DNA from 3 places in the Shewanella sp. SG41-3 genome. Region 3 is predicted to be linked to each of the others. Evidence: predicted binding sites of a transcription regulator. Region 3 holds the regulator's gene; each other region holds the start of a gene.

Region 1 (2,283 bases), 260 kb from region 3:
ATGACCATCGATAGAAATACCGTTGTCATCCCAAAATGCCACTAACTTACCTAGGCCTAATGTGCCGGCTAATGAACTGGCTTCGTGAGAAATACCTTCCATTAAACAGCCATCACCTAAGAAACAGTAGGTAAAATGATCAACAATATCGTGACCTGGACGGTTAAACTGAGCCGCTAAGGTTTTTTCGGCAATCGCCATACCAACAGCATTGCTCAAACCTGCGCCTAAAGGACCGGTGGTGGTTTCAACACCTGGAGTATAACCATACTCAGGATGACCAGGTGTTTTTGAATGTAATTGACGGAATTGCTTTAACTCTTCAATCGGCAACTCATAGCCTGATAAATGCAATAAAGAGTAGATAAGCATAGAGCCATGACCGTTTGACAGAACAAAACGATCGCGATCGACCCAGTTAGGATTAGTTGGATTGTGCTTTAGAAAATCATTCCATAGCACTTCGGCGATATCAGCCATACCCATTGGGGCACCTGGATGACCAGAATTGGCTTTTTGAACCGCATCCATACTTAAGGCGCGAATAGCGTTAGCGAGTACTTTACGAGATGACATGCTCTCTCCTGCTTGTTTGTAAGGTCTAGCGGGCAATTGTGAAGCCATATTTTCCCCTACAAGGCGATGTGACGCAAATTAAAATTTCTCTCATTACATTTTTAGTCAGTAATAAGCTCACTTTTACCTATTAAGGTCGTCTTGCCGCTGATGTTTATTGGGTAGATAACATGCCAAAAGCCCCGTAATGAACATTTACGTACTGAGTAATTATTTATTGACAGTCAGCTTAGAAAACAGCGCTGTGTAAGTAAAACGTCAACTTGTCTCAACACTTAATACCTCATAATCATCCTTAATATTGTTCAATTAATGGCACCAAAGTGTTTAAAGCAGACCAATAAAAACGATTAAAACTCAATTAAATCAGAAATTTAATTAACCCATTAGCTAAACACACGCATAGAGAGTAAAAAATATTCATGCACTACTGCACAATTATCTGCTTAAATTCGTATTAAGGGGTGTTATCAAATTAGATTTCGACTAAAATAGACGTCTAGACGTATATTCAAATGCAACCAACGAGATTTTCCTATTATGGCAAAGCACTTGTTTACCTCTGAGTCGGTCTCAGAAGGTCATCCTGATAAAATCGCCGATCAGATTTCTGATGCGGTATTAGACGCAATACTTGAGCAAGATCCAAAGGCTCGTGTTGCGTGCGAAACGTATGTTAAAACCGGTATGGTATTAGTGGGCGGTGAAGTCACCACTTCTGCTTGGGTAGACATTGAAGAAATTACCCGTAAAACCGTCCGCGAAATCGGTTACACCAATTCAGATATGGGTTTTGATGCTGATTCATGTGCGGTACTTAATGCCATTGGCAAACAGTCACCAGACATCAATCAAGGCGTTGACCGCTCAGATCCTGCTGAACAAGGCGCTGGCGATCAGGGCTTAATGTTTGGCTATGCCAGCAATGAAACCGACGTATTAATGCCTGCACCTATCACTTACGCTCATAAGCTAGTTAAGCGTCAGTCAGAAGTGCGTAAAGACGGCACTTTACCTTGGTTGCGTCCAGATGCAAAAAGCCAAGTAACCTTTGCATATGACGATGGCAAAATCATCGGTATCGATGCGATTGTATTGTCAACTCAACATCGTGAAGACGTAACACAAGCAGATTTGATTGAAGCCGTAATGGAAACCATCATCAAGCCTGTATTACCTGCACAATGGTTAAACAAAGACACTAAATACTTTATCAACCCTACTGGTCGCTTTGTTATTGGTGGACCTGTTGGTGATTGTGGTTTAACAGGACGTAAGATTATCGTTGATACTTACGGCGGAATGGCGCGCCATGGTGGCGGTGCATTCTCTGGTAAAGACCCATCGAAAGTAGACCGTAGCGCAGCTTATGCTGCACGTTATGTGGCTAAGAATATTGTTGCTGCAGGTCTTGCTGATCGCTGTGAGCTACAAGTGTCTTATGCTATTGGTGTTGCAGAGCCAACATCTATTAGTATCGAAACATTCGGTACTGGTAAAGTGTCTGAAGAAGTGTTGATCAAATTGATCCGTCAACACTTTGAGCTACGTCCTTATGGTTTAACCGCAATGCTAGATTTGGCGCGTCCTATCTATCAACAAACTGCAGCTTATGGCCATTTTGGTCGCGATATATTCCCTTGGGAAGCGACAGATAAAGCTGAGATTCTCCGTGCTGATGCCGGACTTTAATAAGCTAGGTATCGA
Region 2 (2,283 bases), on a different contig from region 3:
TATTTATACTATGCGAGTAGACATTACGTTAACGTAAACTACCTATCAATACTTACTCTCACTGTAAACGTATTTTACTCACGATTGACATGTATATATTGCTTTACGACTATAAGATTGACTCGTTCGGTGCAGGTACTAAACATAGCACTGTACGCTGCCCAATGGGTACATTTGCATTCGGAAATACAATGGCCTCTTGTGGCTGTTCGACGGTGATCGCTTTACCACCTTCTGTCGCTAACACAGCCCCCTGACTAAAAGCACTGAAGTTTTCTGCATCACCAGCAAAGCTAAATTCAAAGTCATCGAAATGTTTATTAATCGACCTAGACACCTTATACAAGTTGACCTTACTTGCGTCAAACTCAACAGGCGCTAACTGAGGCTCAGTAACCAGTTTTTCAAGCATAGTATGAGTTTGCGCAAAACGACTCATGTCGTTTTGACCAAATGGCATCACTTTTCCTAATTCAACGGTAAATGCATCTGCTTGAAATTGCTCTGAGGAGTAATAGCTAAACGTAGTTGTCGGTTCATGATGGAATAACATGGTATCAACACCACATGCCGCCAAAAACATAATTTGCTCGCCGCTAAAAGCACGACCTGGACGGTATGGGTAAATGGCAAACTTTTCATGCTTTGAAGCACGGATTGCAGTATGTAAGTCGTAATGAATGCGTTGATTGTCGCTATTGGCATTGAAAAAGTCAGCCACGTATTGCTCTAACGCTTTAGCTCGATGGCGCTCTGGGTGAGTTAAACCCTCGCCCTTTGAATGCGCACCGCTAAATAGGCGATTCATGTTTTCATAAATAAAACGGGTTTTATTAATGATCGCAGCGGGATTACCGATTAAAAACATTACACGCTGCTTGGCCACTATACGTTGAGTCAGCAAATCTTTAATCAGTTGATTGCATATTTCAATTGGCGCAGTTTCATTACCGTGCACGGCACATGACAACACTATGTCTTTAGTGGCAGTTGTTGGCGTAAATACAATCACCCCAGTATCTAATACATCAACCCGAGTATGTTGGGCTAACATAAAGTCATACGCTGCTGGTAGTCGAGTCGGATTTGCTAAGGTATAGGCTAAAAAATCGTGGTTTATCATCAGGTCAGATAACACTATCAACTCCTTGTCTCATTATTATATGGCGTAGTTAAACTTGACGTAAACGGCTGTTAACTAAGATGCCTATTACGGCAGATTCTATCATAGCCAAAGACTATTTTATTGCAGGCATATGTTAGTTTTATTTATTAATAAAAGTTTGCTTGCAAAACATCACAATATTCAACACAATTACAGCCATCTAGACTTCTATAATATGTTTTAAGGGTATGTCATGGCGTTAGCAACATTTGGTGCAGGCTGTTTTTGGGGTGTTGAATATTTTTTCCGTGAAATTAACGGCGTCAGTAACGCAACGTGTGGCTACATGGGTGGCAAAGACACTGCAACAACTTATAAAGAAGTGAAGACGGGTTCCACTGGCCATGCTGAAGTTGTCCAAGTTGAATTTGATCCTGAAGTGGTCAGTTTTAACGACCTACTGGATGTGTTTTGGAAAAACCATAACCCGACCATGTTAAACATGCAGGGTGGCGACATTGGCACTCAATATCGCAGTACGATATTTTTTCACGATAAAGAGCAAAAAGCCCAAGCTGAAACCTCAAAGCTGGCATTAGCACGCAGCGGTAAATGGGGACAGCGTCATATTGTGACTGAAATTGTACCGATACAAACATTCCACATAGCCGAGGAATATCACCAGAATTATTTAGAAAAAAATAACCTACCAACTTGTCATTTGGTTTACTAATTGGATTGAGATAAATAATACTTTTCTTATTACGTGATCAACCAAAATCACTGATATTTTTGAGTTTACGACACATTGTTGAAATAAGAGGGATGTCCTTATTTCAACAATGAAACAAACACACACTATTAACTCTTATGGATATATAAATAGTAAATAAATAATCCAAGAGTAAAAATACTTACCGAAGAAATAATGTAGAACCACGCAAGTTTTTTGTCTTTGCTTCGACTAAAGCGCTTTGTCGCTTCAATATTAACAAGAGAAGCATGACGTTTGAGGTTGGGCCAAGCAATAACCCCAGCGTAAGCAACCATTCGTGCACCAATACCTTTATCCCAAGCAGGGGGCTCTATCCCTTCTTTCAACATTTCTTGCTCAAGATGTTTAATAGTAATACGGCCAAATAAAAATATGGCCGTACCCCATATAAGCAATACAATAA
Region 3 (2,283 bases):
GCTTCACCACCGGTTAATTCAAAACTTAACATAGCGCCAAAACCTTGTTGTTGTTTTGCGGCAATTTCGTGACCCGGATGGTCTTTTAGACCTGGATAATACACCTTGGCAACCACATCACTGGCATTGAGTAATTCTACAATTTTTTGCGCATTACGTTGATGCTCACGAATGCGGACTGCCAGCGTTCTTAAGCCACGTAAGGTTAAATAGCTATCAAAAGCAGAACCGGTTAATCCAAGGGTGTTTGACCACCAATGTAATAATTCACCCACTTCAGCATCTTTAGCCACCACAGCGCCACCGACCACATCACTGTGACCATTAATGTATTTGGTGGTTGAGTGAATAACGATATCGGCCCCCAACAATAAAGGTTGTTGTAATATTGGCGACAAAAAAGTGTTATCAACCGCCACTAACGCGCCAACCTCATGGCAAGCGATACTGATCGCATTAATATCGACTACCCGCAGTAATGGATTTGATGGCGTTTCTAACCAGACCATTTTGGGATTTTGCGCTATCGCGTTGCCCAGCGCTTGCGCATCAGTTTGATCAACAACCAATAACTTAAATTGACCTTTTTTGGCCAGGTTAGTAAATAAACGGTAACTGCCACCATAACAATCGTGCGGCACAACCAATAAATCATCTGGGCCCAACAAACTGGTCACTAAGGTAATGGCCGCCATGCCGGTACATGTCACCACACCAGTTACACCTTGCTCAAGTTTTGCAATCGCCTCACCTAATATACAACGCGTCGGATTACCTGAACGGCTGTAGTCAAACTCGCGAGGATTAGTGTGGCCATCAAATGAATAATTGGTCGATAAATAAATCGGCGGCACAATAGCACCATGTTGTGTGTCTGTTTCTATACCCTGGCGAACGGCCAAAGTGGCACTTTGATACTGAGTCATAATTGATTCCTAAAAAGTCACAAACACACAATAGATGTCTAGACGTCCAAATTTACCGAAGAGTTCTCCCCGAGTCAACCAAAATAGCCGTTTAGACGTCTAAACATCGAGAAATCTATTTGCATCGGGATTAAATAGTAGCAATAATTTGACTAGAGATTGTAACGGTTTAAAATCTGCAGCGTATTTATCGTTAAGGGTAAGTTAATGACTGAATGGAATGGCGAATATATCAGCCCATATGCCGAACACGGCAAAAAAAATGAACAAGTAAAAAAAATTACGGTTTCTATCCCTTTAAAAGTATTAAAAGTACTGACAGATGAGCGGACGCGTCGCCAGATAAATAATCTGCGCCATGCAACTAACAGTGAACTGCTATGCGAAGCATTTTTGCACGCGTACACAGGTCAACCATTACCTTATGACGGTGATTTATCAAAAGATCAGCCTGATAGCATTCCAAGTGAAGCGAAAAAGTTAATGGATGATATGGGTATCGAATGGGAAGAGCTCGAATAACCTACAGGTTAATGAATCCCTCACCGACTTTAAAACTGCCCATTGATACCAATCCTTATTGAAGTTTGCTCTTTTAGCGAAAATGATTAGCGTGGTATTCGAGGCAGTCTTTTAAAGGCAAAGTTGCTGTACGCCTAAAATAGATCCAATTTCAATGTGGATTGCTATAAGCAGTAATATTTTAAAGAGAAATTATGATGTCATTTATCGATCCAACCACTTTGATACTGGCATCAATTATTGTATTTTTTGGCGCGCTAACCCAAAGCTTAATTGGCTTTGGGTTAGCCGTTGTAGCAAGCCCACTACTGTATATTGTTAATCCTCAATTAGTTCCTGTTCCTATTATTGCCATGGGTTTTGCAATCTCTGCAATGACCTTGTTTAGAGAGCGCGGCCACCTGCAGTTTAATGGATTACAATATGCCTTACTGGGACGTGTTCCAGGAGGATTTTTAGGTGCAGGGTTATTACTGTTTGCACCACAAGCCATACTAGGCTTGGTGATTGCAGCAATCGTGTTTATTGCCGTTATCCTAAGCGTCTTTCGCTTTACCGCACCAATCAATCGCATCAGTTTATTTATCGCTGGGGTATTTTCGGGCATATTTGGCAATATCGCTGCGATCGGCGGCCCACCAATGGCCATTTTACTTGCCGGTCAAGATGCCAGTCAATTTAGGGCGGCGCTATCAGCCTTTTTTGTCTTTAGCTCATTAATCGCATTGGCTATTTTAGCCGTTGTCGGCTTAGTTGAAGTAAAACATTTATGGCTATCACTGCTATTACTCCCCTCAGTCATTGCAGGCTACCTTGTCTCTGGTCGATTAATTGG

What was found. The regulator MetJ, encoded in region 3, represses methionine synthesis genes. The targets are predictions, from matches to a motif close to TAGACGTCTAGACGTCTA.
Region 1: a site for MetJ is predicted at 1,069-1,086, ahead of metK (methionine adenosyltransferase). Genes of this name have one in related genera too.
Region 2: a site for MetJ is predicted at 1,319-1,336, ahead of msrA (peptide-methionine (S)-S-oxide reductase MsrA). Genes of this name have one in related genera too.

What each region holds. Positions count from the first base shown of each region.
Region 1 covers NZ_JACJFJ010000003.1:39,414-41,696, forward strand. Annotated here, with positions in the region: gene tkt (transketolase) at 1-576, opposite strand, end outside; gene metK (methionine adenosyltransferase) at 1,117-2,268, shown strand.
Region 2 covers NZ_JACJFJ010000005.1:400,259-402,541, forward strand. Annotated here, with positions in the region: gene astE (succinylglutamate desuccinylase) at 110-1,138, opposite strand; gene msrA (peptide-methionine (S)-S-oxide reductase MsrA) at 1,359-1,838, shown strand; gene H5164_RS12585 (hypothetical protein) at 1,967-2,283, opposite strand, start outside.
Region 3 covers NZ_JACJFJ010000003.1:300,889-303,171, forward strand. Annotated here, with positions in the region: gene metB (cystathionine gamma-synthase) at 1-926, opposite strand, end outside; gene metJ (met regulon transcriptional regulator MetJ) at 1,134-1,448, shown strand; gene H5164_RS07375 (sulfite exporter TauE/SafE family protein) at 1,643-2,283, shown strand, end outside.